3 regions of the Porphyromonas vaginalis genome follow, and region 2 is predicted to be linked to each of the others. Evidence: riboswitches for the same ligand, from Rfam matches in the RefSeq annotation. Region 2 holds a riboswitch; each other region holds the start of a gene.
The links. Region 2 has a riboswitch for cobalamin ahead of Q2J34_RS00080 (sirohydrochlorin cobaltochelatase). Riboswitches for the same ligand answer to the same signal wherever they lie in the genome.
Positions count from the first base shown of each region.

Region 1: it holds a riboswitch for cobalamin, as region 2 does, so the genes downstream of both, Q2J34_RS06050 (hypothetical protein) here and Q2J34_RS00080 (sirohydrochlorin cobaltochelatase) in region 2, are expected to answer to the same signal.
Region 3: it holds a riboswitch for cobalamin, as region 2 does, so the genes downstream of both, Q2J34_RS08420 (anaerobic ribonucleoside triphosphate reductase) here and Q2J34_RS00080 (sirohydrochlorin cobaltochelatase) in region 2, are expected to answer to the same signal.

Region 1 covers NZ_CATQJU010000001.1:1,549,850-1,553,126, forward strand. The annotation lists gene Q2J34_RS06045 (DUF4465 domain-containing protein) at 1-855, opposite strand, end outside; gene Q2J34_RS06050 (hypothetical protein) at 881-1,987, opposite strand; cobalamin riboswitch at 2,171-2,382, opposite strand; gene recG (ATP-dependent DNA helicase RecG) at 2,911-3,277, opposite strand, start outside.
Region 2 covers NZ_CATQJU010000001.1:22,452-25,728, reverse strand. The annotation lists gene Q2J34_RS00085 (leucine-rich repeat domain-containing protein) at 1-763, opposite strand, end outside; cobalamin riboswitch at 1,496-1,710, shown strand; gene Q2J34_RS00080 (sirohydrochlorin cobaltochelatase) at 1,886-2,836, shown strand; gene Q2J34_RS00075 (TonB-dependent receptor plug domain-containing protein) at 2,841-3,277, shown strand, end outside.
Region 3 covers NZ_CATQJU010000001.1:2,161,421-2,164,697, forward strand. The annotation lists gene Q2J34_RS08410 (formate--tetrahydrofolate ligase) at 1-893, opposite strand, end outside; tRNA gene Q2J34_RS08415 (tRNA-Thr) at 987-1,059, opposite strand; cobalamin riboswitch at 1,613-1,839, shown strand; gene Q2J34_RS08420 (anaerobic ribonucleoside triphosphate reductase) at 1,894-3,277, shown strand, end outside.

The DNA.
Region 1 (3,277 bases), 1.5 Mb from region 2:
GATACGGCTACCAGCCGCCACGTCGCTCTTGAGGTCAACGACCAGAACTAGATCATGGTTAGGCTCAGAGAGCGTGTACTCCTTAGAGAGTGTGATCGTACCTTCGGCAGAAACTTCGGTCGTCTTGCCGAGTAGCTTGTCAGCGTCTAGCTGTTTGGGCTTACGGCTGTTTGCCTCGTAGAGGTATATCGCCGTGATGTCGCTCGGCTTTGTGTCGCTGAGCTTATAGTGCAGAGCCGTCAGCTTGGGAGCCTTGGCTAGTCCCTCGGTTGTAATCTTGAGGTTAGAGACGATGAGCGACTGCTCACCGATGTAAGGGTCGTGGCTAGCGCTCTTGTCCTCTAGGACAGAGGTAACCTGGATCGCAGGCTGATCGACCGTGCGTACGATGATCTTAAAGCCGGCGCCTGGATTAGCTTTCGTCTTGCTACCGATCGTGATCTGACCGGACTTGCCACTGGAGCGAAGCTTGAGAGGCAGCGTTGGTCTATCTGCCTTGGTAAACTTCCTGATAATTAACTTCTCGTTAGGCGCCATCCAACTAGTGAAAGGTGCTGCACCCTCGAGGATGTAAAGCTCGTCTTGATTGGCTAAGGCAAGCTCCTGTATCTCTATCTCGATACATTTGCCAGCTTGCTCTGGCGTGAAGAGGATCTTGCCCGTCTTGCCTGCCAAAGCATTGCCATCGGTTCCTCCACTATCGTAGAGGATCAGCGGGGTGTCTCCCACCTTATGCTCGTTACTGCTCGAGGTCGACGTGGGCATCAAGAGCGTGTTGTCCTCTTGTCCCCACACGATCGGTGGCAGGAGTAACCAGCAGAGTAGTAGGAGCGTTGTCGTTACTGTTCTTTGCATAGTAATTGAGTGAATATATAGTTTGTTATTGTCTGCATATACGATAAGATGTCGTAGCTCCGCCCTCTAGGCGTAAGAGTGCGACGTAGCAATCGCCCATAGCGGGCAGAGCGACCGTAGCGCGACCCACAGAGAGCGGATGCGTCAGGACGAGTTGCCCATCTATATTATATAGGTATAGTGTACCAGTCTCTTCGCTCTCGATCTGTAGCTGGTTGTCGCTACTGGAGAGGCGCACGGCTGGCGTCGCTGTGGGGGAAGTGATGCTGGTGCCCTTGGCGAGGGGCTTGATGCCCGCAAACTCTGTCGACACTTCGCCCGTCACATCATTTTGCTGATGGACACCCGTCTGCACCTTGAGGAAGTCGATACGATCTAGCTGTACCAGTTCTCCCTTAGCATTGACCGCACTGTCTATATCAATGTGGCTACCCGAGGAGTCGTTGGGATGGTTATCCGCATAGCCATAAGCGTAAGGCTCAGATTGCCACTGCCCACTCGCAGGATCTAGCTTCATACAGTCTGGCAGGAGGACACCCGTGAAGGTCACTTTATCACCCTCCCAGAGCGGATAGTAGCTATTGGACATGTGGTACTTATTACGCGGTATAAGTCCCGACTCTCCCTCCGAGTCGCTCCAGGCGATGGGGTCGTTGTACGGATCTTTTGGCTTGTAGTAGGTGATCGTGTAGTCTAGATTGCTGCGATAGTCTTCGCTACCACGGATTCGGTACCACGGATCGTCCGCTAGTCCGTTGCCATTGGCATCTTGGCTCACATAGATGATCCCTGGCTCCGCATTGCCAATGAAAGCGTTGCCCAGTATCGCAAAGTCTGCTTGGTTGGGCTGATTGACCAATGCGGGCTGGATGCGTACGATGATGTAGCCGCCCCACCCGCCGAGAGAGAGGAAGGTGTGCTCCTCGACAAGGCGCAGCTGCGCTTTGCGAAGAAGATCAGCATAAGTGGTGACATCTTGGCTCGCCATCGCCTCGCTACCCATAAATTGCCCGGGAGCCGGGTGGTAAGCAATCACCTCCGTGATGCGACTCTCCTGCGCAGAGAGGGTCGCCACACCTAGGAGGAGTAAGCTGGTGAGGGTGTGCAGTATAACGGGGTAGATATGTCTCATATCATAGAGTCTAGGGGATTCAAGTTACTGTCTCAGTACCGCATGGTAGACTCTACGACTCAACGACTTAACGGCTCAACGAGCCACAGACTAGGAGCATCCTTCCTAGTCATCTGGAGCCAAAGGCGTATGAATGCCCCTCGCCAGAAGCGTATCGTACTGCAAAGTCCACGTTGCAGACTGATAGAAATAATGATCGTGGCAGGTCTTCTGGCTTAGCTCGCTCAGGTGTCTCCTTCCCACCCCTGAGTGACGTTAGCGGGGCAGTGGTCTCATCGAGTAGATGACACGTTAGCTTGGAGAGAGCTTTACAGCAACGGGCTTGCTCAGGATTTGCACCTGATTCCCTCTTAGAGTGGCGTGACATACGCTACACCTCGCATAGGTGTAGTGAGCGGTATGCCTATCCACTAACCATAATCACCCGCAAAGGTACTGAAAAGCAACCACCTTGCCAAAGAGCCGTTAGAAGTTAGAGATTAGGGGGGTAGAGATTAGAAGCTAGTAACCCGCTGTAAGGATGCTCGGTCAGACGCAGACCGCATTGCGTCCGACCATACCTCTCTACAAAATCGTTACACGTCTAAGCTGTTCCTGCACCCCTCCGTGGGGACCATTTCGTCCCATGCCAGGTGGAAGATATTTGTCCCATCAGTATGGGACGACCTTTCCGGACTATCTGCCATACTATATATGTAGCTCACTCGACTCGTGTAACCCGCTGTGAAGATGCTGAGCAAGACGACTCCTGTAGGGTCGCACGGATGGTCTCTCGTGAAAGGGCGTCCGTTGTGGTACAGCAATGATTGCCTTTGCAGAGGCTCATTGACTAGGGGCTGGGAGCCAACGGTTGACATCCCAAGGACTTTGGAAGGGGAGTGAGAAAGGGGAGTGAGAAAGGAGCTTGGGAAGGGAAAGGAGGATTAGCTGATTTGTCCCCAGTGGTGGGCGTTGGGGTGGATGCGCTCGAGGTTGATGCGGTAGAGCTCTGTGTCGGGCTGGTCGAGGAGCGGGCTGTAGTCGAGGAGGTAGTTGACGTCTAGCCGTGTGAGGGCGAGAAGGTTGTAGTCGGCCACTGGGTCGGCTATGCTGATGCCCGCTAGAGTGCCGCTCTGTCGTGTCCCCTCCATCTGTCCGAAGCCGCGTAGGCGCATATCCTCCTCGGCAATCTTGAATCCATCCTGCGTGGCAACCATAGTGTCGATGCGTTGCTTGGCATCACCCTGCAGGTCGTCGGGCGTGACGAGGAGGCAGTAGCTCTTGTCGCCACCACGCCCCACACGCCCCCGC
Region 2 (3,277 bases):
CCTCAGGGAGGGAGATGTCAGATAGTGCTGAGCAACTATCGAAGGTGTACATCGGGAGCTTCTCTAATGGTGCCTTAAAGTCCACTTTTTGTAGTGAAGCACACTTCGCAAAAGCGTAGATTTGTAGATCTCTAACGCCCTGGGGGATCGTCACCTCTCGGAGATTGATACAAGAGGTGAAGGCGATGAATCCTATTGAGTCCAGAGACTCGGGCAGAGTGATAGACTCTAGCTCGAAGCAGTTAAAGAACGCTCCAGACAAGATCTTTTGAGTACCTTCAGGCACACTAAAAGTCTTGCCATGAGCATTGGGATAGCACAGCAATGTCTTCTGATCCTTACTATAGAGTACACCATCCACTGAGCAATAAAGAGGATTTGCCTTATCTACGACAAAACTCTTGAGCCCCGATAGAGACAAAAAAGGCAACTCGCCCATCTCACGGACAGACGCTGGTATCGACAGCGAAGTGATTTTGAAGCAAGCTCCAAAAGCACTGTCGCCAATACGTACAACGCGATAGGTCTCACCATCGGCAGTGATCTCTGCTGGGATATGGATATCCCCCTCAGGGATGTGCTCGTACAGAGGCCCATTTTCCGTCTTAGGCTCCTCAAGCTCACGACACACCTCTACTTCTCGCGACTCTTCGTTGATTATCTTGTAAAAGAGACCGCCAGTGGCTATGTCATAAAATGTCTGAGCTGTACTAATAGCTACTCCTCCTAAGAGGAGAAAAAGAGAGAGAAGCAGTCGTTTCATAATTAATATCTATTTTTCTGCTAGGTTACGATTACAAAGATAGCTAATCTAAAATGAAAAAACAAGAGGTGATTTCAGTTGCATGGACTGGAGAATTTCTACTTGAGTGAAGTGGGGAAGGAGGTTCGAGCATTACACCATAATATGGAGTCATTGAATCCTCGTGGCATTGTTGCTTCAGAAAAGACTAATCTCCACGTGCCTATCGTTTTGTATGCTCATTTGATTAGAATGCCCACCCCGAGATTTTCCCTAGCACTCCCAAAGTAGCACCTGACCTTGGAGCTATTAGAAGCGAGCTTCCAACAGGGCTGAGGTATTATATACAATGTGTCAGTCCTGCCTTCGAACCTCTAATTACATATCTTTACAGGGAAATTCGTTCGATTCCCTCCTTTATTGAATATCCACGTGGGGAATCTCAAATCTCCACGTGGATATTTTTTATTCTCCACGTGGGCGTGATTCATTTCTTCCGAAGTTTCATTTGATTCTTCCGAAGTTTCATTTCATTCCTCCGAAGAATTTTTTATTCTCCACGTGGAGATTTCGAAATATCCACGTGGAAATCCGTTTTCCCCGACACGGCGTCGTATCGATGTGTAATCGACTCTAAATTTTTGTGGCGAGTCAGCGTTGGATTCGCCCTGTCAGGACTGATGCATTTGATAGTTGAATCTACGCTAACCTCTACATTCCTTTGCTCCTTAACTTTTTTCGTACCTTTGTGGAACAACATCCTTGAGTGGTGGTGCATCTGCTCGTGAGGCGAGTGATGCAAGAGGGAAGTCCAGTGAGAATCTGGTACAGTGCCCGCTACTGTGATCCCCCCTATTTCACAGAGCCTATCACAAGATGAATACAAGCCACTGTCTGACTGAGGTCAGATGGGAAGGCGCTGATAGGCTGGGGTAAGTCAGGAGACCTGCCACTACTCGCAACTTAGTATATAATTGTGTACGCTCGGTGGCAAGTGTACCTTAATGCTATGTCAGTCGATCAGAAGCATATCTCTCAAGAGGTGCTGCGCCTATGGGCGTGGGGCTATAGCTGCGCTATGCCTCAAGCTATGCTACGCTGGTGGTTGATCGACTTGACCTAGCAGATAAAAGCAACAATCGTATGATGCAACGACTCCTATTATTATATATGACACTACTCCTCGGTGGGCTATCGCTACAGGCGGGCAATAAGATCTTTGAGACTGACTCGCTCTTTGCAGGTATGGGACCTAATGACAAAGGAGCTATCCTCGTGGTTCACTTTGGCACAACGCATGACGACACCCGTCGGGTCACGCTCGATGCGATCAATGAGCGCATAGCTACCGCCCATCCTGAATTAGAGGTTCGTCAAGCTTATAGTTCGCGTATCGTACGCAAGCGTCTAGCTGCGCGTGGCATAGAGATCCCCACGCCAGGCGAAGCGCTCAAAGAGCTAGCCCGTGAGGGCTTTACCCATCTGCTGGTTGTCTCGACGACCATCGTCGATGGGGTAGAGATGGAGTCGCTATCCTATGAGGTGGCGCATCAGCAGAGCCTCTTTAAGAAGATCAGACTGGTGACGCCACTCCTCTTCTACGAGAGTGATTACAAGGATTTGACCGCCATCATGACGGCTCACCTCGATCCAGAGGTGGCTTACATCTGGGTGGGGCATGGCACTTACGACAGTGCTACGGCTCAGTATGCGATGCTGGATCACTATCTGCAGCGTCACGGCTATGGTCAAGTGATTGTGGGCTGCGTGGAGGGCTACCCTTACTACGAGGAGGCTCTGGAGCGTCTGCGCGCTACGGGCCTCAAGCGAGTCTGTCTACAGCCGCTGATGATCGTAGCAGGCGAGCACGCTAAGGAGGATATGCTCCAAGAGTGGCAACCCCAGCTAGAGGCTCTCGGATATGAGGTCGAGAGCGTGGTGCGTGGCTTGGGCGAGCTACCTGAGATACAGGAGATGATCTTGAGAAAGGTCGACTTCTTCATGACACATCATCGCCTCTCCATCATGGACAAGAAGGCAATCTACGAGGAAACAGGCGAGAAGTTGCACAAGTCCGACTCCATAGCTCGGTAATTCGATGAGACGTAGCTACTTTTACCTATTCCTGCTACTAGCTAGCTGTGTCCTCCCGCTCGCAGCGCAGCGGGATACGCTCAGGAATCATCGCGACACAATAGACTACAAGCGTCTCGGCGAAGTGGTCGTAGTGGCTCCTACTCATAGACGTATTATGCAGCAGCAGGCGCTCTCGGCGATCAGCCTAGACGTCAAGCCGCTCATCGCCTCTATGGGTAGTCTCAACGAGTTGGTCGCTCAGAGTTCGGGCGTACGGCTCAGAGAGTCTGGTGGCGTAGGCTCGAGCAATGAGCTATCGATCAATGGTATGTCGGGGCATGCTGTCCGCTACTTTATCAATGGTGTGCCGCTCTCCTCGATGGGTGAGGGGGCTTCGCTTGCTACGCTACCGGTGAACCTCATCGACCGCGTCGAAATCTACAAAGGGGTGGTACCTCC
Region 3 (3,277 bases), 2.1 Mb from region 2:
GCCTCCGTGATCGTGTAGTCGCAGCAAGACATAGCCATCTTAGTCGCGATGATCGAGTTGCAGCCGTGAGCGATATTGGCAAAAGGTCCGCCATGGATGAAGGCGGGTGTCCCCTCGGTGGTCTGTACGAGGTTAGGCTTGATAGCATCCTTCAGGAGGATGGTGATAGCGCCTCCGATGCCTAGATCCTTAACGCGAAATGGCTCCTTAGCCTTGGTATAGCCGAGGAGGATATTGTCGATACGACGGCGCAGGTCGTCAAGGTCAGATGCCAAGCAGAGGATTGCCATAATCTCACTTGCAGGGGTGATATCGAAGCCAGTCTCCGTGGGGACGCCATTGCCTACACCGCCCAGACCGGTGATGCAGTTACGCAGTGAGCGATCGTTGACGTCGAGGACGCGCTTCCAGAGCACCTCGGAGAGTCCCTCGCAGCTATTTCTATTCTGATAGATATAGTTGTCTAGGAGTGCGGTGATCATGTTGTGTGCAGAGGTGATGGCGTGAAAGTCACCAGTGAAGTGAAGGTTGATGTTCTCCATGGGTAACACCTGTGCGTATCCACCACCTGCGGCACCACCCTTCATACCGAAGCAGGGACCGAGCGAGGGCTCACGAAGAGCCACGGCGGCACTCTTGCCGATCTTGTTGAGTCCTAGAGCGAGACCGATAGAGACGGTGGTCTTACCGACACCGGCCTTGGTCGGTGTGATAGCGGTCACGAGGATGAGGTTGCTCTGAGCTATCTTGTCAGGGTCCATGCGCTCATGCGAAACTTTGCCGATGTAGTGCCCGTAGGGCTCTAGTTCTTGATCTGTGATGCGGAGCTGGTGAGCGATCTCCTCAATGGGCTTGAGCTGGCACTCACGAGCTATCTGAATATCTGATTTCATTGTGGTACTATGTTAGTGTATAAAGAAAGAAAGGCACCCCCTACAGGGTCAGGTAGACCACTATAGACGACGCCCTAAGGAAGTGATATTAAGAGCCGAAAGCCGGACTCGAACCGGCGACCTACTCATTACGAATGAGTTGCTCTACCAACTGAGCTATTTCGGCGTCTCATTGACGATGCAAAAGTACAACAAACTTTTGATACTACAAAACTTTTGGTACTACAAAATTTTTGGTACTAACTCGATCCTGCAACGCTTACGGGTAGCGACATCTAGGATCGCACGGTTCGTGTCTAGTGGGAGGGCGTCCGTTGTGTCAAAGGTTACAGCGTCTGATGGCTGGATTTGTCGTGTTGATGTGGTTCGTGTAGGGGCGGACCTGCGTGTCCGCCCACAGAGCACACTGCGCTTCGACGAGGACGGGCGGACACATAGGTCCGCCCCTACAAATCGTAACATGTATCGTCGCTACTCGTATCGATGTTGACAACTTAGTCGACGAAGTGGAGTGAGAGAAGATTCTAATTAGAAAACTTCTCGGAGATAGTGTTTTTGCAAATAGCTAAACAACAGTATGTTGTGAATTTGTTTTGGACAACTTTTCAACAGTTGTTGATTTAGAAGTTGTTTTATTTGGTCATCTCGCTGGAATGTTGTAATATTGCATTCGCAATAAACGAGGATGTTTTACGCCGCCCGTCTTTCGTTCGTTTGCAATCTCATAATACTGATAGGGTGTACTAGTGCACATCGCCTAGTCACTGGGAAACTGGTGCAAGTCCAGTACAGAACCCGCTGCTGTAATTCTCGCTATAGAGGAGGATCATATATCCACTGTCTATATAATAAGATGGGAAGGAGATCACTCCAAGCAGGGCTACGCTACACACAGCCTAGTCCCGACGAGATAAGTCAGAAGACCGACCCGAGTAGACGGAGATAGCACGAGAGAAGGAAGATACGTGAAGGTCCTCACATTACTTTCGGGAATTGAAGTATGACAACAACTATCAAGCAAATCATCAAACGGGATGGGCTGCAAGAGCCGTTTACCCCGTCCAAGATTGAGAACGCCGTTCTCAAAGCCTACATCGCCACAGGTCAGACTGAGTGTCTCCAAGAGGCGAAAACTGTTACCATGGGTGTGCTAGCGCGCATCGAGCAGGAGGTCATTTCTGTCGAGGAGGTGCAGGACCTCGTCGAGAGCGAGCTCATGAAGGTGCAGCCCGAGGTGGCTAAGCGCTACATACTCTATCGTGAGTGGCGTAACACAGAGCGTCAGAAGAAGAGCGAGCTCAAGCGCAACCTCGACGGCATCGTGACTATCGACAGTAACGATGTCAACCTGAGCAACGCTAATATGAGTAGTCACACGCCTGCAGGGCAGATGATGACCTTCGCCTCGGAGGTTTCTAAGGACTACACCTACCGCTACCTGCTCCCCACGCAGTACGCTGAGGCGCATCGTCGCGGAGACATACATATCCACGACCTCGACTACTACCCCACGAAGACGACTACTTGCATCCAGTACGACCTGGCGGATCTGTACGAGCGAGGCTTCCATACGAAGAATGGTAGCATCCGCACGCCTCAGAGCATACAGAGCTATGCGACGCTGGCGACGATCGTCTTCCAGACGAACCAAAACGAGCAGCATGGCGGGCAGGCGATACCAGCCTTTGACTTCTTCATGGCACCTGGCGTCTACAAGACTTTTCTCAAGCATGTGGCCGACACGACACGCCTATTCCTCCACTGCCAGGGTGCTACGGATCTGCCCACCGTACGAGAGATACGAGAGCTGGCAGAGCAGCATCTGGATAGTATCGTACCGACCTCGACAGCGGTGACGAATCTGTGCCAAGCTCTAAGCCAAAGGGTCAATAAAGAGATACCTCGCAAAGAGGTGGTCTACTTGATCAACCAAGCGATAGAGCGCACACGTCGTGACACGCATCAAGCGATGGAGGGCTTCATACACAACCTCAACACGATGCACTCACGAGGAGGCAATCAGGTGGTCTTTAGCTCGATCAATTACGGTACCGACACCTCGGCCGAGGGACGTATGGTGATCGAGGAGCTGATGAAAGCAACGACTGAAGGTCTCGGCGTAGGTGGAGAAGTGCCAGTCTTCCCGATACAGATCTTTAAAGTCAAGGATGGGGTCAACTACTCCGAGGCGGACTTTGACCGTGCGATGAAAGACTTCGACAGTGCCGTGGCTGGAGAGATAGAGTTTGAGACGCCAAACTTTGACCTCTTCCTGAAAGCTTGCGAGACGACGGCAAAGGCGCTTTTCCCCAACTTTGTTTTCCTTGATACGCCCTTCAATCATAGTGATGAGTGGGATGCCAATGACCCGCTGCGCTACCGCC